Regions from separate parts of the Methylobacterium sp. AC315 genome, predicted to be linked through region 3. Evidence: predicted binding sites of a transcription regulator. Region 3 holds the regulator's gene; each other region holds the start of a gene.
What was found. Region 3 encodes LexA, which represses DNA repair genes until DNA is damaged. Its sites were predicted from a motif close to TGTTCNNNNTGTGTTCNG; they were not measured.

Region 1 (5,280 bases), on a different contig from region 3:
AACCGGAACCGCGCGAACGGGTCGGCGGCCACGATCGAGTGCCGCCCCAGCGCGTCGTGCCGCATGGCGCTGTCGAGGAAGGCGAGATCCGGCAGGGGCCGCAGCCGGGCGGCCGCCGCGACGGGATCGACGAAGGGGATCTCTCGGGTCCAGATCTCTTGGGTCCACATGACCGGGTTCGGGCTGATGTCCTGAGGGCACGCGCCCCGCACGCTGCCGTTGCACAGGCGATGCCGCGGGGAAAGCGGCAGTTCCGCGCAAGGCCCCACCCGTCGCGGGCGGTCGGGGTCCGTCCCGGGTTCGGGAGACGGCGGGCCGCACCTGATGTGGGATCTCAGGAGCCGCCGGCAAAGCCCTGCGAACAGCCAAGTTTCGGCGATGTGCCGTACCTCCTGCGCCGAGCCTCCCGCGCGGGGCCGGGTACCCCTGCGGCGGCCGGTCTCGCGCGAGCGCGTCAGAACCGCTATAGGGGCGCGATCCCGAATGCCTGTCCTCGCGCGCCGTGCGACCCGATCCACCGGCCGCACGCGAGGGTGGCGTCCGACCCGTCTTCCGAATGCGACCATGACCGCAACCGCCACGCCCGCCCCCCGGGACGCCGTCCCCGGGGCCGCCCCGAAAATCTCGTTCGTCTCGCTCGGCTGCCCCAAGGCGCTCGTCGATTCCGAGCGGATCCTCACGCACCTGCGCGCCGAGGGCTACGAGCTGGCCCGCCGCCACGACGGGGCGGACGTGGTGATCGTCAACACCTGCGGGTTCCTGGATTCGGCCAAGGCGGAATCGCTTTCGGCGATCGGCGAGGCCATGGCCGAGAACGGCCGGGTGATCGTCACCGGCTGCATGGGGGCGCAGCCGGAAGAGATCCGCGCGAAATACCCGGACCTGCTCGCCGTGACCGGGCCGCAGGCCTACGAATCCGTGGTGGCGGCGGTCCACGAGGCGGTGCCTCCGGCCCACGACCCGTTCCTCGATCTCGTCCCGCCGCAGGGGATCAAGCTCACCCCGCGCCACTACGCCTACCTGAAGATCTCGGAAGGCTGCAGCAACCGCTGCAGCTTCTGCATCATCCCGAGCTTGCGCGGGAATCTCGTCAGCCGCCCGGCCGGCGACGTGTTGCGGGAGGCCGAGAAGCTGGTCAAGGCCGGCGTGAAGGAGCTGCTGGTCGTCTCGCAGGATACCAGCGCCTACGGGGTCGACATCCGCTACGCCGAGAGCCCGTGGCGCGACCGGAGCGTGCGGGCGAAGTTCTACGACCTGACCAAGGAGCTCGGCGAGCTCGGGGCCTGGGTGCGGCTGCACTACGTCTACCCCTACCCGCACGTGGACGAGGTCATCCCGCTGATGGCCGAGGGCAAGGTGCTTCCCTACCTCGACATGCCGCTCCAGCACGCCAGCCCCTCCGTGCTCAAGCGGATGCGCCGGCCCGGCAACCAGGAGCGCCAGCTCGACCGGATCCGCAGCTGGCGGCAGACCTGCCCGGACCTCGCGATCCGCTCGACCTTCATCGTCGGCTTCCCGGGTGAGACCGAGGCCGAGTTCGAGGAGCTGCTGGCCTGGCTGCAGGAGGCCAGGCTCGAGCGCGTCGGCTGCTTCGAGTACGAGCCCGTGGCCGGCGCCACCGCCAACGCCCTGGGCGACCTCGTGCCGCCGGAGCTGAAGGCCGAGCGCAAGCGCCGGTTCATGGAGACGCAGAACGCGATCTCGCTGCGGCTCCAGCGGGCCAAGGTCGGCAAGCGGCTGGCCATGATCGTCGATTCCGTCGAGGGCGGGATCGCCAAGGGCCGGTCGAAGGCCGACGCCCCCGAGATCGACGGCAACGTCCACGCCGCGTTCCGGCGCCCGGTGCGCTCCGGCGACATCGTCACCGTGAAGATCGACCGGGCCGACGCCTACGACCTCTACGGCACCGTGACCTGATGGTCCCGGATTGCGCGCAATCCCCTGTGCGCCGTCGGATCGGAGCGGTTGACCCGGGCGTCCGGTCTGGCATGTCTGGAACATAGCAGGAACTTCAGTCCGGACCCCGAGGCTGCGATGGATCCGGAGGTCGCGCTCCGCAAGATCATCCATATCGACATGGACGCGTTCTACGCCTCCGTGGAGCAGCGCGACGATCCCGTCTTGCGCGGGCTGCCGCTCGCCGTGGGCGGCTCCCGGGAGCGCGGCGTGGTGATGGCGGCGAGCTACGAGGCGCGGCGGTTCGGCGTGCGCTCGGCCATGCCGTCGGCCACCGCCCGGCGGCTCTGCCCGGACCTGCTGTTCGTCAAGCCGCGCTTCGAGGTCTACCGGGCGGTCTCAGAGGAGATCCGGGCGGTGTTCGCCCGGCACACGCCGGTGATCGAGCCGGTCGCCCTGGACGAGGCCTATCTCGACGTCACCGAGAACCTGCTGGGCCTTCCGACCGCGACCGCGGTCGCCAAGGCGATCCGGGCCGAGATCCTGGAGCGCACCGGCCTCGTCGCCTCGGCCGGGGTCTCGTACAACAAGTTCCTGGCCAAGGTCGCCTCCGACTTCAGGAAGCCTGACGCCCTGTTCGTCATTACCCCGTCCATGGGGCCGGATTTCGTCGCCGCCCTGCCGATCGGCCGGTTCCACGGCGTCGGCCCGGTCACCGAAGCGAAGATGAAGCGGCTCGGCATCGAGACCGGGGCCGACCTGCGCGCCTGGGATCCGGACCGCCTGCGCGAGACCTTCGGGTCGGCCGGGGCCTATTATCACGCGGTCGCCCGCGGGCTCGACATGCGGCCGGTCCGCGCCCACCGGGTGCGCAAGTCGATCGGGGCGGAGACCACCTTCTCGGAGGATACGGCCGCCTTCACGATCCTGGCCGAGCGGCTCGCGCCCCTGTTCGACAAGGTCTGGGGCGGGGCCGAGGCCAAGGGGATGCGGGCCCGGACCGTGACCCTGAAGCTGAAGTTCTCGGATTTCGCCCAGGTCACCCGGGCGAGGTCCCTCCCCGCCCCGGTGGTCGACCGGGCCGCCCTGGAGCGGATCGGGCTGGAACTGCTCTCCGGCCTGTTTCCCCTCCGGCGCAGCGCGCGGCTGATCGGGATCGCGCTCTCGAGCTTCGAGCAGGGGGAGAAGGAAGAGCCGCTGCAGCTCGGGCTCGGGCTCTGATCCGCCTCGGCCGGCGTTGCCCGCCACCTCACGAACCAAAAGGTCCCGTCCCAATGTCGAAATCGATCTCCCTGGCCCTGGCGACCGCCCTGCTGCTCGGCGTCCCGGTGGGTGCCGCCCGCGCCGACAGCACCGCGTCCTTCAGGGCCGCCAACGCGATCCTGCTGCGGGGCTACAGCGCGAGCCCGCCGCAGCTCTACGTGTCCTCGGGCGGCCCGGGCGCCGGCTTCCTCACCGATGGGACCGCCGTGCCGCAGCGCCCGAAGGCGCCGACCCGCGCCCGCTGACGCCCATGGCCCGGGCCATGGGCGTCAGCGGGCTTCTCGGATCAGGCTTCTCGGATCAGGCGTCTGGAATTAGGCGTTCTTGCGCGGGCGGTGGTTCGGGTCGATGCCGCCGTCGGGTTTGGTCTCGTTCTCGACGTCGCCCTCGAAGGTGGAATCCGCCTCCAGATCTTCAGGGTCGGCGCCGGTCATGCCCTTCGAGGTGCCGATCCCGGGATTGCCCTTGAGGTCGGCGTCCGTGGGCGTATCGGTCTTCGGGTGCTTGCCTGACATGCTGGCTCCTGTTGGCTGGTGCCAGTCCAACGCGTCGAGACGGGGGCGGTCGCGCGGTCGCCGTGCGGCGGTTCGCCTCTCGATCCCCCGCCGATCCCCCACGCGCCGACAGCCAGCCGCCGGGATGGCGCGCTACGCGATCTCGGCCGACCCGATCCGGCGCACGCCGGCCGCCTCCATCCGGGCCCAGGCCCGAGCGAGCGAGCCGTCCACGTCGATCCCGCGCACGGCATCCTCCACCACCTGGACCTCGAAGCCCGCGTCGCGGGCATCCAGCGCGCTCCAGAGCACGCAGAAATCGGTCGCGAGGCCACACAGGACGACGCGGGTGATGCCGCGTTCCGCCAGCGCGCCGGCGAGCCCAGTGCGGGTGATGCGGTCGGCCTCCAGGAACGCCGAATAGCTGTCGACCCGGGGGTCCAGGCCCTTGCGGACCACCAGGCTCGCCCGGTCGGTGGCCAGCCCCGGCGCGAAGCCCGCGCCCAGGCTGCCCTGGACGCAGTGCCGAGGCCACAGCACCTGCGGGCCGTAGGGCAGCGCCACGGTCTCGAACGGGGCCCGCCCGGGATGGGTGTCGGCGAAGGAGACGTGGTCGGCCGGATGCCAGTCCTGCATCAGCACCACGTGGCGGAAGCGGTGCTGGAGCGCGTTGATCGGCGCGACCACCGCGTCGCCGTCCCGGACGGGGAGGGCCCCGCCCGGCAGGAAGTCGACCTGCACGTCGATGACGAGGAGCAGGTCGGCGGCGCCGGGTGTCACGGCAGCATCACGATCGAGCCGGTGGTCTCGCGTCCGGCGAGGTCCCGGTGCACGGTCTGCGCCTCGGCGAGCGGGTAGGTCGCGTTGACGGCGATCTTCACGGCGCCGTCGCCGACCACCTTGAACAGGCGGGCGGCCGCCTCCTCCAGGGTGGTGCGGTTCGACGAGAACGTCGCCAGGGTCGGCCGCGTCACGTAGAGCGAGCCGCGCGGGGCGAGCAGGCCGAGGTCGAGGCCGGTGATCGGCCCGGAGGCCGAGCCGAAGCTCGCCAGCAGGCCCATCGGCGCGAGGCTGTCGAGCGAGCCCATCAGGGTCGCCTGCCCGACGCCGTCATAGACCACCGGCACGCCCTTGCCGCCGGTGATCTCGCGCACCCGCTTGGCGACATCCTCCTCGCGGTACAGGATGACGTGGTCACAGCCGTTCTGCTTGGCCAGTTCGGCCTTCTCGGGGCTGCCGGCGGTGCCGATCACGGTGGCGCCGAGGTGCTTGGCCCATTGGCAGGCGATCAGGCCGACGCCGCCGGCGGCCGCGTGCCACAAGATCGTGTCGCCGGGCTTCACCGCGTAGGTCCGGTGCAGCAGGTACTCGGCGGTCAGGCCCTTCAGCATCATGGCGGCGGCGGTCTTCTCGTCGACGCCGTCGGGGATCGGAACAGCCGCCGCGGCCGGGATCACCGCCTCCTCGGCGTAGCAGCCGTCCGGCACCGAGCCGTAGGCCACCCGGTCACCGGTCTTGATGTTGGAGACCCCCTCGCCCACCGCCGTGACGGTGCCGGCGCCCTCCTTGCCGGGGGTGTAGGGCAGGTGCGGCGACTTGTAGGCGCCGGTGCGGAAGTAGATGTCGA
Region 2 (5,280 bases), on a different contig from region 3:
GCTCGGCGCGAACGACAGGGACAGGGCCTCGTTGATGCCGATCCGGTTGAGGTTGTCCTTGGTGGCGGCCGCCAGCGTCCGGGAGGCCGGGGTCTGGTCCTGGATCAGCGCGATCTTACGGTCGCGGAACCGCTCGGCGAGCACCGCGGCGGAGAGCCGGGCCTGATCGTCGTCGCGCCCGCAGACCCGGAAGACGTTCGGCAGGCCCCGGTCCGTGAGCCGGGCCGAGACCGAGGCCGCGCTGATCATCACGATGCCGTTCTGGGCGTAGATGTCGGAGGCCGCGATCGAGGCGTTCGAGCAGACATGGCCGACCACGAGGCGCACGTTGGAGCGGACGAAGTGGTTGGCGACCGCGGTGGCGGTGTTCGAGTCGCAGGCATCGTCCTGCGCGTCGAGGGTGACGGGCTGCCCATCGAGCCCGCCCATGGCGTTGGCATCCCGGGCCGCGGCCTCGACGCCGCGCAGCACCTGCTCGCCCACCGCCACGTAGGGGCCCGAGCGCGGAACCGCGACGCCGACCACGACATCGGCCGCCGCCGGCCCGGCCGACAGGAGCGCGAGACACAGGCTCAAGGGGAACAGCGTGGGCCGGAACAGCCCGCGGGCGGAGACGACGCGTCCGATCTTCATCGGGCTCTTCTAGGCATCCTTGCGCGAGGCAGCCACCGGCGCGGGTGGGTCGCGGCTTCGTCCGGGCGCTCCCGCGCCGCACCAAACCGCACGGGAAGCCCATACGCGAGGACGCAGCGGAACGCGATTGTTTTCCGCCGACGCGCGAAAGTCGTCCCGCGCTTACTTCGCGTAATAGTAGGCGGTCGCCACCGAGGAGACCGGGCCGGTAACGGAGGTGAAGACCGACAGCACCTTCGAGACCTCGGTGAACGGGGCGTTCGAGACGTAGATCAGGTCGCGGTTGCGCATGCGGAACGCCTGGGTTGTGAACAGGCTGTTGGGGTCGCGCATGTTGATCCGGTACACCACCGGCACCAGCGGGGTGCCGGTGAGCTTGGTGGCCGGGTTGAGGCGGCGCACCACGCTGGCGGGCTCGAACCGGAAGATGAAGGTGCCGGCCGGGTCGGCGGCGAAGTCCGAGAGGCCGCGCGCCTTGGCGAGCGCCTGGGCCAGGGTGATCCCGTCGGCCTGGAACGGCAGCTCGGTCGCCTGGCCGAGCGCGCCCACCGCCAGGAAGGTCTGTGGATCGCGCACCAGGGTCAGCACGTCGTTGGGCCGCAGGTAGATGTTCTCCTTGGGGTTCGACACCACCGTGGTCAGCGGCACCGTGGCGGTGACCGGCCCGCGCGACAGGCGCACGAAGGTCTCCGAGACCGGCGAGCGGTTGCCGCCCGCCGACGCGATGACGTCGAGGATGCGGTCGCCGTGGCCCGACAGCGGCAGGCGCGCGCCGGCGGCGCCCTCGCCGGTGACGGTCACCGCCTGGCTGATCGGCCGGGTGACCGAGACCAGCACCTGCGGCTGGATCGCCTTGCCGGCGAGCTCGTTCTCGATCAGGCCCTGGACGTCCTGGGGCCGGCGGCCGGCGACCTTGATGCGCCCGGCATAGGGCACCGAGATCGCGCCGTCGCGGCCGACCGGCTGCTCGGGGATGAGGGCGGACTTGGAGCCGGCGGAGAAGCGGTCGGCCACCAGCGGGCCGGAGAACAGGCCGCCGGAACCGGCCTCCCAGACCGAGACCGAGACCATGTCGCCGATGCCGATCACCGGCTCGGTGGAGGGGCGGTGGTCGCCGAAGGAGGCGAGCAGGCTGTCGAGGGGCCGGCCGCGCAGGGCCTCGACCACGGATGGGGTGACGTCGATGATTTCGTAGCGGGCGAGCACGCCGCCGTCGGCGGTGGCGACTTCCGCGCCGGCCTGGATCGCGCTCGCCGTCGGACCCGCCGAAGGCAGATACGAGCAGCCCGACATCGCCGTCGCGGCGAGCAGAGCGAGGGAAAGTTTGCGCATCCAGATGTTGCCCATCGGTTTTGCCGAGCCCGTGCCTAGCCCATAGCGGCCGGGGTGTCCGTAGCGGGTGGGCCACACTGCGCCCGCGACGGCCGAGCGGGCGGTTTCATCCTCACTAAGCACAGCTTTTTCGGGGCAGACGGACGAAAACTTTACGGCCGGGGCCGGAACGGCGCCCCTCAATTGGCCTGGCTCACCGTCGTGCTGATGCGCTCGTAGATCGGGGTCATCCGGGAGCCGTAATACCGGATGCTGCCGGCCGCGACGATGAAGATCAGCGCGCCGATCAGGGCGTACTCCATGGCGGTGGACCCGCGCGCGTTCGCGGCAAAGCGCGACAACGCCTGCCGGGCGAGGTCGGCCCCACGGAGGCGGGATCGTCCGGAAGCCGCCCTCGATCCCTCGCAGCTCGGCTCCGCCATCCGTGACTCCGACTTCCGCTGCGCCCGGAACCGCACCCGATCGTATCGCGATCGGGCCCGCCTCCAGGCCCCTGGTTCGACGCGCTTGCGCACGCATCCACCGGTATCCGCGCCGACGTTGAGCGCTCTCGTCGCCCGGCGCGATGGGAACGTCTAACCGGGCTCCCATTGCCGCCGGCTTAATAGTGTCTTCGAAACATCGCCTTCGAGACGTGGGTCCGAACGCCGAAAGGCCGGCGCCCGTGACGGCACCGACCTTTCGACATGTCCGATGACGCGGCCCGGCTTGGTCCAGGACGCGGTGTGCCCGGGTCGCTCAGGCGTGGCCGGCCTTGTGGCGCAGGTCGTCGATCCGCTTGGACGCCTCGGCCTTGTCGATGTCCGAGTCGAAGGCCTCCGGCTCCTTGGCCTCCTCCGACAAGGTCTTGAGGTACGAAGCCTGCGCCCCGGTCATCGGCTCACCGCCGGTGGTCCACTGATCCGGATCCTTGATCTGGTTCGAGACGTCCTTCGGATCGGTCTTCGGGTTTTCCTGGGTCGCGTCGTGCTTGTCGGCTGCCTTGGCCATGGGACCCTCGTTCCTGAAATGTTCTGTCGTCGCCGGGGAGAACGTGCCGCCCCATCCGGGGTTCCACGGGATGTCGGCGCATTGCCCCCTGTTCCCCAGAAACCTTTCCTTCCCGCCCGCCGAGCCTATTGATGAAGCCCACGGCGCAGCGTTGCGCCCCGGAGCGGTATGGTCCGGATGAGCTCGGATGGGCGGATGCAGAACGAAGCCGGAGCGGCCGCGCGGGCGGCGCAGGTCCTGGTGGTCATGGGTGTCTCGGGCTCGGGCAAGAGCACCGTCGGCGCGCTGATCGCCGAGCGGCTCGGCTGGATCTTCGTGGACGGCGACAGCTTCCACACCCCCGAGCACGTGGCCAAGATGCATGCGGGCCACGCGCTGGACGACGAGGACCGCGCGCCGTGGCTCGCCCGGATCGCGGTCTGGATCCAGCATCGGCTGGAGGCCGGCGAATCCGGCGTGGTGGTCTGCTCGGCCCTGCGCCGGGCGTACCGGGACGTGCTCACCCGCGGGAGCCGGCGCGTCCGGATCGTCTACCTGGACGGCGACAGGGCCCTCGTGTCCAAGCGCCTCGCCGAGCGCCATGGCCACTTCATGTCGCCCCGGCTGCTGGACAGCCAGTTCGCCACCCTGGAAATCCCCGGCCCCGACGAGCACCCGGTCATCGTGGGGATCGACGCGGCGCCGGTGACCGTCGCCGACCGCGTCGTGGCGCAGCTCGCCGCGGAGGCCCTCCTCCCCGCCGGAAGGACCTGAGCGATGGCGTCCGACGCACCCAAGGCGAGCGGCATCGCCCTGGTGATCTCCGATGTCGACGGCACGCTGGTGACCGACGACAAGCAGCTCGCCCCCTCGACGATCGCGGCGGTGAAGCGCCTGCGCGCGGCCGGGATCGGATTCAGCATCGCGTCGGCCCGGCCGCCTTTGGGCCTGCGGGGCCTCGTCGACGCCCTCGGCCTCGACCTGCCGATGGGGGCGTTCAACGGCGCCAGCGTGGTCCGGCCCGATCTCTCGACCCTCGCGGAGCGGCTGATCCCGGAAGCCGCCGCGCGGGCGGCGCTGGAACGCCTTCAGGCCGAGGGTCTCGACGTCTGGGTCTTCGCCGAGGGGGCCTGGTGCCTGCGCGACCCGGAGGGCCCCTACACGGATCTCGAGCGCCGGACGATCGGCGCCGAGCCGCGCGTGGTGGCCGATCTCGGCAGCCTGATGGGGGCAGCCTCGAAGATCGTCGGGGTCAGCCGGGACCACGCGCACCTGGCCGATTGCGAGACCCGGATCGGGACCGCGCTGGCCGGGCGCGCCACGGTGCACCGCTCCCAGGCCTACTATCTCGACGTGACGCCGCCCGGGCTCGACAAGGGGCAGTTCGTGGCCTGGATGAGCGCGCATCTGCGCATCCCGCCCGAGCGGATCGCCACCTTCGGGGATGCCGGGAACGACCAGCCGATGTTCGCCCGCAGCGGATTCTCGGTAGCGATGGGCAATGCCGACCCGGGTGTGAAGGCGGCCGCAAGCGCCGTGACGGACGGCAACGGCGCGGACGGGTTCGCCCACGGGGTCGCGCGCTTCATTTTGCCCTGACTGTCCAGGCCCGCACGCTGTGGATAACCGGGATGGTTAACCGACGGCGCCGCCCTGTGACCGACAAGGCACAGGGGTGCCCGACACTCCACGCGCCCACAGGCTGCCGGATCCGGGCCCCTTTACGGCCTCATTTCCCCGCGACCTAGCTTGACCACAGAACAAGCAGGACCAGGTCTCGGAATGCATCGCCTCTTCCTGGCTGCCGCTCTCGCGGTCGTGCCCGTGGCCGCCTTCGGGCAGGGCGCGCGCGACAACATCGATGCGCTGATCGAGCAGCAGGCCAAGGCGAACGGCGTCCCGGCGAGCTTCGTCCACGCGGTGGTGAAGCGCGAGAGCAATTACAACCCGAAGGCCAAGGGCGGCAGCGCCCTCGGGCTGATGCAGATCAAGCACGCGACGGCGCGCAGCCTCGGCTACACCGGCGACGCGGCGGGCCTCTACGATCCGGCGACCAACCTGCGCTACGGCGTCGCCTACCTGGCGGGCGCCTATCGCACCGCCCAAGGCAACGTCAGCCAAGCCTACCAGTACTACAACCGCGGCTATTACTACGCGGCCAAGCGCCAGGGCATCTCCACCGAGGTCGCCGCGGTGGTGGCCCCCGTCGCGGCCTCGGCCAGCGCGTTGGCGAGCCTGTTCGGCGGCGGCGTCACGGATCCCGGCGCCGCCTCGGGGGCCCTGGCCTACGCCCCCACCGCGGCCGCCGTCGCGGCGGTGCCGAGCGAGACGGTCGAGGTCCCGCTC
Region 3 (5,280 bases):
CACCGCCTATTGCGCATTCTCGGGCTGGGACATCGCCGCCGAGCGCTCGCTGATCATGACGCTGATCATGCTCGGCGCGATCCTGGTCGACCGGCCGGCGCTGTCCATGCGCAACCTCGCGCTGGCCGCCCTGATAGCATTGGCGCGGGAACCCGAGGGCCTGCTCGGACCGAGCTTCCAGATGTCGTTCGGGGCGGTGGCCGGGCTGATCGCCTGCGCGCGGCTGATCGACGGACGCCTGTTCCAGCGTCCCGGGGCGGGGCGGATCGAGCGGTTCGTCGGCACCGGCCTCTCGGCCGTGACAGGCACCCTCGCGACGACCCTGGTGGCACAGGTCGCGACGGCGCCGTTCGCGACCTACCATTTCCAGACGGTCCAGCCGTTCGGGCTGATCGGCAACGCCCTGACCCTGCCGCTGGTCTCCCTGGTCGTGATGCCGGCGGCGGTGATCGGGATCCTGGCCTATCCCTTCGCCCTGGACCGGCCGATCTGGTGGCTGATGGGACAGGCGGTGGGCGGCATGCTGGCGATCTCCGAATGGATCGCCGGCTTCAATCGGGCCGTCCTGGTGCTGCCGGCCTTCGGCACCGGCGCGCTGATGCTGCTGGCGGCCGGGCTGCTGCTGGCGACGCTGCCGGTATCGCGGCTGCGCTGGCTGGCCCTGCCGCCCGCCCTGCTCGGGCTCGGCCTCGCCGTCGTTCCGGAGCGATTCGACCTGTACGTCGACCGGCAGGGCGGTGGTGCGGCCGTGCGTGGACCGGACGGAGTCCTGTGGGCCCTCGGCAATCCTTCGGCCTTCGTGATGGAGCAGTGGCTGAAAGCGGATGGCGACGGGCGATCGGCGAAGGCGGTGATCCAGGCTTCGTCGGCTGTCGGACGGTGCGACCGGCTCGGCTGCACCGCAAGCCTGCCGGACGGCCGCGCCGTCGCCCTGGTCCGCGACCGGCGCGCCTTCACGGAGGACTGCGCCCGGGCGGCCCTGCTGATCTCGCGGCTCGCGGCGCCGCCCACCTGCACGGGGCCGCTGGTGATCGACCGCCGGGTGCTCGCCGAACGAGGCGCCGTCGCACTCCGGGCCGACCGGGATGGCTTCACGGCACGCTATACCCGCGACACGGGCCGTACCGTGCCTTGGCGGGCATCACCGGCTTCGCGGCCATCGCCTGTCCCACAACCGAAAGTGGTAACGCCCTCCGAGCCGATCCCGGCCGAGGCCGACGTCGCCGGTTCCGAGGCCGCGCCCGGCGACGCGCCGGCCGAACCCCTTCAGTAGCGGCGGACGAGGCTGACGAGCCGGCCCTGGATCTGGACCCGGTCGGGCCCGAGCACGCGGGTCTCGTAGGCCGGGTTGGCGGCCTCCAGGGCGATCGAGGAGCCCCGGCGGCGGAGGCGCTTGAGCGTCGCCTCCTCGTCGTCGATCAGCGCCACGATGATGTCGCCGGTATTGGCCGTATCCTGCTTGCGGATCACCACGAGATCACCGTCCAGGATGCCGGCATCGACCATCGAGTCGCCGCGGACCTCGAGGGCGTAATGCTCGCCGCCGGCCAGGAAGTCCGGCGACATGGTGATGGCGTGGCTCTGGTTCTGGATCGCCGAGACCGGCGTACCGGCCGCGATCCGGCCCATCACGGGGATCGAGATGGCGCGGCCGCCGTCGTCGATCATCCGGGCGGTCGCCGGCTGCGCCGGCAGCTTGGACTTCCCGCCCTCGACCACGCTCGGGGTGAAGCGGCGGGGCTCCGCGGGTGGAGCAGCCGCCTGGGACAGGCTCTCGGGGATGCGGATCACCTCGATGGCGCGCGCCCGGTTCGGCAGGCGGCGCAGGAAGCCGCGCTCCTCGAGGGCCGTGATCAGCCGGTGGATGCCCGATTTGGACTTCAGATCGAGGGCGTCCTTCATCTCGTCGAACGAGGGCGGGACGCCACATTCCTGCATGCGGCTCTGGATGAAACGCAGGAGGTCCAGCTGCTTGCGCGTGAGCATCGACGGGGGACTCGCGGCTTGGAGGACCGCATCGATGCGGTCGCGGAAACAAATCACGAACACGTTAAACGTTCCGCAAGTGTTCCGCAAGCGTGATCGGCCGAGCTTGATCGATCGGCGATGTGCGGATGCGGCCGTTGTGTGCCGTGACGCGGTCGCGCCGCCATGGCAGAACCGGTCTGGCCGGATCGGCACGATCCCGGGCCAGCCTCGGTGACCCGAATCGCCGGAGTGGTCCATAGGCTGGGACGGTCAGAGTGGCGCGGCGGGCCGCTCACGTCTGCCCACGGCACCTTGCCCGGACGACAGACATAGATCGCATGGACGCCGCATCATCCGACATCGCCGAGACCGGCAGCCGCGTGAAGCGCCTGAGAGTGGCGACCGCGGCCGCCCATGATCAGCTCGACCGGCGCATCATGGCGGCAAAGCCGTTCGCGAGCCTGGAGCGCTACGCGCTGTTCCTCCAGATCCAGTACAGGTTCCATGCGGTCGTCGATCGAGTCTATCGCGATGGCGCGTTCGCCCATGTCCTGCCCGATCTCGACGGCAGGCGCCGACTGCCCTTGATCCAGCAGGATCTGCGCGATGTCGGAGCGCCCGTCCCTGACGGCGCGTCCGAGGAACATCCCGGGACGATCGAACCGGCGCAGGGATTGGGCTGGCTCTACGTCGCCGAGGGCTCGAATCTCGGGGCGGCCATCCTGCTCAAGGAGGCCCGGGCGCTCGGCCTGTCGGAAACCCACGGTGCGCGCCATCTTGCCGGACATCCCGAAGGACGCGGGTTGCATTGGCGGCTTTTCACGGCCGCCCTCGACCGGGTCGAACTCCGGGAGGCCGGGGAGCAACGCGTCGCCGCGGGGGCGACGGAGGCGTTCCAGTTCGTGCGTCGGCTGGTCGGGGACGTCTTCGAGGACTAACGGCGCCGCCACCCGGTCGGATCGTTCCGCCGTCCTGGCGCAGCAACAAAGCCTGTCACGCGCGCCGTCCACCGCCGAGTCGAGCGATGACCGGTCGCGGACGCTTGGAACGGCGTCTCGGGCGACAAACGAATTGACTGGGCAAGCGGCGCCGTTTCAATGCGCCGAGGTGCTTGCCCCGGTCGGCGGGGCAGGCGGATCGTCCCGGCGGCTTCGAGACTGGGCTGGAATTGGGCTTGGGATGACGAGGATGCGACGCGCGGCTCTTCTGCCCATCGGTGCCGGGGCCGTCGGCCTGGCGCTGGCCGGCTGCACCACCGGGTTCTCGTATATCTCGCGCAACTACGTGGCGCTCACCCCGCAGGTGGTCACCATCGGCTGCAAGGAGCCCTACGAGGTCTACGACAACCGGCAGGTGCGCCGGATGCTCGTCGTCTCGAACGCCCTGCGCGAGTACACCGGCTGCAATCTCAGCGAGGTGCGGATCGATCCCGATCCGGCCGCGACCCGGGTGAAGCGCTTCCGCACCGCCGCCCGCGCCTATCTCGACGAGACCGTGCGGGAGGATTGCCGGATCACCGGCGAGACGGTGTTCGATCCGCAGAAGAGCGAATTCACCTACGCCTGCGACGCGCCGATCGAGAAGCGGGGCACGGTGGTGCCGCGCCTGCCGGGCCGCAATCCGGGCTTCATCCAACAATGATCTGAGCCGCCCGCGCCGGCCCCGAGACCGCCCGGTCAGGCGCCCGGCTTGGGGAAGGTGCGCTCGGCCGCATCGCCGGCCGCCGCCAGCAGGGCGCGGGCGAAGGCCCGGGCCTCCGCCCGGTCCAGCACGATCGCCGCGGTGACCGGGCCGCCGCCGAGGTCGGCGAGGGCGAGTTCGAGCCGTACCCCGTCCGGCATGGCGCTCGCCTGGAGGCTCCAGCCGCCCCCCCGATCCGTGCTCTCCGTCATGACATCCCTCCCGGCTGCCGGACCCGAGACAACGCCGCAGGCTCCGGCCGGAACGGCCCTGGCCCGGGACTGTTCCCGCGTCGCGCCGCACCCGACTTCCCTGCCCCGCGGATCCGAGTTCCTCAAGAGCGCCGGCCCGACCGTGGCGATCGCCGGGGTCGGCGCCCTCGACGGGGTCGGCCTGCTCCGGAGCGATTGACGCCGGCGCCTCGATGATGTCTCCCCCGGGCGACCTGACACGGGGAGTCGCGACACATGCAAGAGATCTGGTTCCGCACCGGCGAGGCCACCGTCCTGGCCGCCGACGGGCAGTACACCGACGCCATGCCCGAGGTGCTGATCGGCTCGGTACGGGGACCGGTGGGTCAGGCCTTCGCGTCGATGATGGGGCAGGTCCAGGGCCACACCCGGATGTTCGTGGTGCGCGACCTCAACCAGCTCGTGCGCCCCGCCACGATGATGACCACCAAGGCGACGATCCACACGGCCGAGTATGTCGAGCTGCTCGGCGGCGTCGTCCAGGCCGCCACCGGCGACGCGATCGTGGATTGCATCATCGAGGGCGTGCTGCCCAAGGACGGTCTCGACGAGCTGTGCATGATCGTCATGATCTGGCTCGACCCGCGCTGCGCGGAGGACGACAACCTCGACCGCAAGGACCTGTACCGCACCAACTACGAGGCGACGAAGCTCGCCATCGCCCGGGCCCTCAAGGGCGAGCCGACCGTGGACGAGCTGATCGCCAACCGGAAGACCGTGAAGCATTACGCGCTTGAGGACGTGATCGAGTATTGATCAGCGCGGCGGGATGCGCCCCACCGAGCACAGGGTGCGCATCGCGCTGCTGCCGGGATCGGTGTAGCAGGAGGCGGACCAGCCGTTCTGCTGGATGAACGACTTGCGGCGGTCCGACAGGGCGGTCCGGTAGGCGTCGGCGATGATCGGCTCGACCCGCGCGGCCGGCTCGCCGACCAGGATCTCCGAGGCCGCCGCGAGGTCGCGGAAGAAGGCCGCCGAGGGAGCGGGCTCCGCGGAGGTCGCCTGCACGATCGGTTCGGCCCGGCAGGTCACGTCGAACTTGATCGGACCGGCCAGGCGGATGTCGATGCTCGGCCCGGCGCGCTTGCCGACCTTGCCGCCGATCGCCCCGGCGATCTGCTGGGCGAGGTCGTCACACGGCTCCGCCCGGGCGGCGAGGGGCAGGCCGGCCAGGGCCGCGAGGAATGTGGCCAGGAGCGGGCGGGCGACGCGGAAGCTTGACATGGCCGGCACTCTACGCGCCGGGCCGGAGGTGTCGAGGGCGGCGTTCACTGCCGCATCTGGGCGAAGCTCTTGAGCAGGGCCGGGGCGAGGCGCATCCCGGTCGGCACCAGCTCGGCCGGCGGCGGCCGGCGGACGCAATCCTCGAGGTAGGCCAGGG
Region 4 (5,280 bases), on a different contig from region 3:
CCGCGACGCTGCTGCCGAGTTGCTCGGCGGCACTCGCCACGGTGTTGACGTTGGAGGCCGATTGCTCCGCCGCCGCCGCCACCGCGCCGGACTGGCTCGCGGTCTCCTGCGCGCTCGCAGTCATCTGGGAGGCCGTGGCTTGCAGTTCGGTCGCGGCGGACGAGACCTGGGTGACGATGCCGGAGACAGCCGCCTCGAAGGTCTCGGCCATGCGGTACATGTCCGCGCGGCGCTGGTCTTCGGCGGCGCGGCGAGCCTCGTCCGCCTCGCCCTCGAGCTGGCGGGTCCGGATGAGGTTGTCCTTGAACACCTGCACGGCGGTGGCCATGGCGCCGATCTCGTCTTGGTGCTTCCGAGCCGGGACCATGACGGATGCATCGCCCGCGGCCAGCGCCCGCATGGCATCGGTCATCCAGCGGATCGGCAGCAGCACGCGTCGGACCACGACCAGCGTGCCGACGCCGGTCAGCAGGAGAGCGGCGACCAGGAACAGCGCGGTCCGCAGCAGGGCGGCGCGCGCCTCGTCGGTCAGCGCCTGGGCTCGGTCCACCAGCGCGTTGAGGGCCGCGCTCGCCAGGTCGGAAATCGTGTTGACCTCGGCGGTGTGGCGGATGCGCAGCGCTTCGATGGAGAGCCCGGTCGGCCGCCCCTGTGTGAGGGCCTCCGTGGCGGCCTTGCGGCGCGCCTCGGCCTCACCCTCGAAGTTGTCGGCCTTGGCCTTGCGGAAGGCGGCCCGGACCACATCCGAGGTCTCGTCGGCGGCGGCCGCCACGACGTCGGCCCAGGCGGCAGCCAGCCGCCCGCGCTCCTCGGCCGCGGCGACGATGTCACCCTGAGTCCACGAGGTTCCGGCGGCGACGGCAGCTTCGATCCGGACGACCACGCCGCCGATCATGGCCCGCGAGGCCCAGGCCGCGCGTTTGAGGTCGAGGTAATGCGCGAGGGTGGCGTCGCCGCGGGGGATGGCAGCGTCGACCGCGTCGTTTGTGGCCAGGAACGCGTCGAGCAGCGCCTGGGAGGCCTCCGCGATGGCGGGCAGCGTGCCGGGGGATCGCTGCCCCGCCGGGACCGCTAGGGCGGCATCGACCTGCGGGCGCAGCTTGAGCGTGGCCTCGTAGGCTCGCTGCAGCGGCGCGACCTTCGTCACCAGCGAGGGCGCATCCACCGCCCGGGCGAGCGTCGCGAGCCGCTCGAGACCGCCCGCGATGGTGGTGCGCTGTGCGGCGATCAGCGCCACGTCCTTCGCGGGAATGGGGTCGGCGGCCTTCAGGGCCTGGAGCGTGCGGCCCCGCTCCATGCGGATGGCCAGGAGATCCTTGAGAAGCGTCCGGCTCGCCTCGGTCAAAGCCACCACACGGTGGCTCCGATCCGCCTGCACCTGGGCTTCACAAAGGGTGGACACCTCCGAGGCGATCAGCATGGCGCTCAATGAGAACAAGGTCGCGCACAGGATCTTGCCGATCGTGAGGGTTGTGAGTTCGAACCCGGCAAATGTTAAGGGTTGCCCACGAGACATCGGCGTCGATTCCATCATGGTTTTGATGCGGCGCCGGGCGAATTTCGATCTTGATCTGGAACAAATCCAGAGATCTTACGGCGTAATAGCCTCTCTGGATCCAGAACATGACGTTTTCATCTCGGTTTCATGACACACGTCATCAGCCCGCGTGCCTGGTTCAGGATCATTGTTCGTCACGACTTTCAAATACATCTCGACCGACGCCCGACGATGACGCGGCTGTCGGCCGAATCCGGCTCTCCGAAGCTTGAAGCCAGCGGCAGGCCGAAGTCATAAACGAAGGCCCCGTTTCGAGCCGCCCGCATCGGTACGGCGATCGCGGCGCCTGAGAGCTTCAGAACAGGGCAAGTTGCGCCCCGGGCTTGCGGAACGCCGCCGTGTTCAGCGCCATGCGCCCGAACGCGAAGCCGAGCCGCCCGCCCGCGAGACGGACCCGCCGGCCGATCATCTCGGCATAGGCCCCCTCCCCGCGGAATCTGTGGCCGAAGCGGGGATCGTTCTCGCGGCCCCCCCGGGCCTGCGCCAGCAGCGCGAAGGCCCGGGCCCGGCGCTCGGGGTAATGCTCGGAGAACCAGTCGGAGACGAGGTCGGCGACCTCACCGGGCAGGCGCAGCAGGGCATGGCCGATGCGGCTGGCGCCATGATCGCGGGCTCTGGCGAGGATCGCCTCGATCTCGTGGTCGGTCAGGCCCGGGATGATCGGCGAGACGTTGACCATGACGGGCACGCCGGCCTCGGACAGGCGCCGCATCGCGGCCAGCCGCTTCTCCGGCCGCGGCGCTCTGGGGTCGAGCAGGCGGGCAAGGCGCGGCTCCAGCGTCGGCAGCGACACCGCCACGAGCACGAGGTTGTCCGACGCCATCTCGGCCAGGATATCGAGGTCGCGCAGAACGAGGTCGGACTTCGTGGTGATTCCGACAGGGTGGCGCGCGGCCTGCAGCACCTCCAGCACCGCCCGGGTGATCCGGTGCTCCCGCTCCACCGGCTGGTAGGGATCGGTGGCGGTCCCCAGCGCGATCGTCTCCGGCTGATAGCCGGGCGCGGCGATCTCGCGCGCGAGCAGCTTGGCGGCATCGGGCTTGACGAAGATCCGGGATTCGAAATCGAGGCCGGGCGAAAGGCCGAGCCAGGCATGGGTCGGGCGCGCGTAACAGTAGATGCAGCCGTGCTCGCAGCCGCGATACGGGTTCACCGAGCGATCGAACGGGATGTCCGGCGAGGTATTGCGGGCGATGATCCGCGTGGCCCGCTCCAGGGTCACCTGCGTGCGCAGGGTGGCGGGTTCACCAGGCTCCCAATCGGGGTCCCGGAAGACCTCGCGCATCGCCGTCTCGTACCGGCCTGTCGGGTTCGCCGTGGCACCGCGGCCGCGTCGGGCCTCCGGGGGCAGGGTGCTCGATCCCAGTCGCACCGGTGCGACGGGTGTCGAGCCGTTCGGAATCTTAGACATGCGTGCCGCCCCGTGTTTCACGTGGAACATAGCGCGAACAACGCGACGCCGACGCCTTAATTTCAGGCAAACGCCCCGGCGCCCGGGCGAGACGCCGCCGCCCGGTTTACCGCCGCGCAGAATCGTCTATGGGCGCGCAGATGCTCTCCGCGGTGACCTACCTGGCCGACCCGGCCGATCCGGACGCGATCGATCGCCTCGCCGACACGCTCAGCGTGTTGGTGTCGGGCGTGGCCGGCGGTCTGGTCGGCGACGCCGTGATCGTGACCGGCCGGGAGAGCGACGCGGCGGAAGCCATCGCGGACGCGACCGGGGCAGCCCTGGTGCTCCACCGGGGCAGGGATCCCTATGGGGCCGGGGCCGCGCAGGCGCGACGGGATTGGGTGCTGTGCCTGGAAGCCGGGGACGTTCCGGCCGAAGGCTGGATCCGCACCCTCGACCGCTTCATCGGCACCGCTCGGCCGGAGACCGGCCTCGGCCGCCTCCACCGCCCCGCCTCGGGTTGGACGGGCCGGGTCGTCGGCCGGCTCGACGCGCTCATGGGCGCCCGGCAGGCCCGGGCCGGCGACGTGGTGCGGCGCGAGGCGCTGCGGGCCGGCGCGGCATTCGCACCCCGCCTCAAGGTCCGGCCGCTCATCGCCCGCATCGATAGGCCCTGATCGACAGAATGTCGCAGCTCGACTTATCGTTATTGGCGGAAAGTTTTGGAAAACTCCTGGCGCGACAGCAGAAAACTTGCTGAATAAGTGTTTGCCGGCGCATCCGGATCCACTTCGCGCCGCCGGGAGGGATGCGAAGATGGACTCCTCGGGCCTGATGGGGCGGAAGTCCGTCGACGACATCCTGGAGAGCGGCGAGGGCGAGCAGCAGCTCTCGAAATCGCTCGGGGCGCTGTCGATCACCGCGATGGGCATCGGCGCGATCATCGGCGCCGGCATCTTCGTGCTCACCGGCACGGCGGCGGCCCAATATGCCGGGCCGGGCATCATGCTGTCCTTCGTGCTCGGCGGCATCGCCTGCGCGTTCGTCGGCCTGTGCTACTCCGAGATGGCCGCGCTGATCCCGGTGGCGGGATCGAGCTACACCTACACCTACGCCACGCTCGGCGAGTTCTTCGCCTGGCTGATCGGCTGGGACCTGATCCTCGAATACGCCATGGGCGCGGCCACGGTGGCGGTGGGCTGGTCGGGCTACGTCACGAGCCTCCTGAAGGACGTCGGCCTCGTGATCCCGGCCCGGTTCGCGCACGCGCCTGGCACGGCGATCGACGGCGGCGGCACCGCCCTGTTCAACCTGCCGGCGGTGGTGATCGTGGCGCTGATCACGATCCTGCTGATGCGCGGCACCAAGGAATCGGCGCGGTTCAACAACATCATGGTGGCCGTGAAGCTCACCGTGGTGGTGGCCTTCATCGCGCTCGGCTGGGGCCATGTCGACACCGCCCACTGGAGCCCGCTGATCCCGCCCAACGAGGGTACCTTCGGGGAGTACGGCTACAGCGGCATCCTGCGCGGCGCGGGCGTGGTGTTCTTCGCCTTCATCGGCTTCGACGCGGTGTCCACGGCCGCCCAGGAGGCGCGCAAGCCGCAGAAGGATATGCCGATCGGCATCCTCGGCTCGCTGATCGTCTGCACGATCCTGTACGTGCTGGTGGCCGCGGTCCTCACCGGGCTGGTGCCCTACAAGGAGCTGAACGTCCCCGACCCGATCGCCAAGGGCGTCGACGTGATCGGCATCGGCTGGTTCGCCCTGCTGATCAAGCTCGGGGCGCTCACCGGCCTGACCACGGTGATCCTGGTGCTGCTCTACGGTCAGAGCCGGATCTTCTTCACCATGGCCAATGACGGGCTGCTGCCGAAGCTGTTCGCCCACGTCCACCCGACCTACCAGACCCCGTATCGCAGCCAGGCGTTGATCGGAGCCGTGGTCGCCCTCGTGGCGGCGCTGGTGCCGATCAACATCCTCGGCGAGATGGTCAGCATCGGGACGCTGGCCGCCTTCATCCTGGTCTGCGGATCGGTGATCTACCTGCGGCGGACCGACCGGCACATGAAGCGGCCGTTCCGGGCCCCCGCCGTGCCGGTGGTGCCGATCCTCGGCATCCTGTTCTGTCTGCTGCTGATGGCCGGGCTGCCCCTGGACACCTGGCTGCGCCTGGTGATCTGGATGGGGATCGGGCTCGTGGTCTACTTCTTCTACGGCCGCAGGCACTCGGTCCTGCGCCGCAAGGAAGGCAACGCGGTCACGCCGTGATGCTGGCGCCCCGCCGCAGGTGCTCGTCGAGCCGCGGCATGATCTCGACGAAGTTGCA

Region 1: dinB (DNA polymerase IV) is a predicted target of LexA. The motif match lies at 1,994-2,011, and genes of this name have one in related genera.
Region 2: AC0IY0_RS04425 (DUF3072 domain-containing protein) is a predicted target of LexA. The motif match lies at 2,964-2,981, and genes of this name have one in related genera.
Region 4: AC0IY0_RS03955 (PA0069 family radical SAM protein) is a predicted target of LexA. The motif match lies at 2,992-3,009, and genes of this name have one in related genera.

Annotation. Positions count from the first base shown of each region.
Region 1 is NZ_CEEDEA010000025.1:41,663-46,942, reverse strand. Features, by position in the region: gene pabB (aminodeoxychorismate synthase component I) at 1-170, opposite strand, end outside; gene rimO (30S ribosomal protein S12 methylthiotransferase RimO) at 565-1,917, shown strand; gene dinB (DNA polymerase IV) at 2,035-3,117, shown strand; gene AC0IY0_RS25275 (hypothetical protein) at 3,171-3,404, shown strand; gene AC0IY0_RS25270 (hypothetical protein) at 3,474-3,674, opposite strand; gene pncA (bifunctional nicotinamidase/pyrazinamidase) at 3,807-4,433, opposite strand; gene AC0IY0_RS25260 (quinone oxidoreductase family protein) at 4,430-5,280, opposite strand, start outside.
Region 2 is NZ_CEEDEA010000002.1:353,643-358,922, forward strand. Features, by position in the region: gene AC0IY0_RS04410 (branched-chain amino acid ABC transporter substrate-binding protein) at 1-633, opposite strand, end outside; gene AC0IY0_RS04415 (polysaccharide biosynthesis/export family protein) at 796-1,965, opposite strand; gene AC0IY0_RS04420 (Flp family type IVb pilin) at 2,145-2,387, opposite strand; gene AC0IY0_RS04425 (DUF3072 domain-containing protein) at 2,704-2,955, opposite strand; gene AC0IY0_RS04430 (gluconokinase) at 3,151-3,708, shown strand; gene AC0IY0_RS04435 (Cof-type HAD-IIB family hydrolase) at 3,712-4,533, shown strand; gene AC0IY0_RS04440 (lytic transglycosylase domain-containing protein) at 4,717-5,280, shown strand, end outside.
Region 3 is NZ_CEEDEA010000004.1:12,887-18,166, reverse strand. Features, by position in the region: gene AC0IY0_RS07740 (ComEC/Rec2 family competence protein) at 1-1,273, shown strand, start outside; gene lexA (transcriptional repressor LexA) at 1,267-1,986, opposite strand; gene AC0IY0_RS07730 (biliverdin-producing heme oxygenase) at 2,307-2,906, shown strand; gene AC0IY0_RS07725 (hypothetical protein) at 3,157-3,609, shown strand; gene AC0IY0_RS07720 (hypothetical protein) at 3,645-3,860, opposite strand; gene AC0IY0_RS07715 (hypothetical protein) at 3,859-4,059, shown strand; gene fae (formaldehyde-activating enzyme) at 4,116-4,655, shown strand; gene AC0IY0_RS07705 (hypothetical protein) at 4,656-5,123, opposite strand; gene AC0IY0_RS07700 (response regulator) at 5,168-5,280, opposite strand, start outside.
Region 4 is NZ_CEEDEA010000002.1:249,472-254,751, forward strand. Features, by position in the region: gene AC0IY0_RS03945 (methyl-accepting chemotaxis protein) at 1-1,420, opposite strand, end outside; gene AC0IY0_RS03950 (hypothetical protein) at 1,395-1,649, shown strand; gene AC0IY0_RS03955 (PA0069 family radical SAM protein) at 1,854-2,969, opposite strand; gene AC0IY0_RS03960 (hypothetical protein) at 3,098-3,628, shown strand; gene AC0IY0_RS03965 (amino acid permease) at 3,768-5,222, shown strand; gene moaB (molybdenum cofactor biosynthesis protein B) at 5,212-5,280, opposite strand, start outside.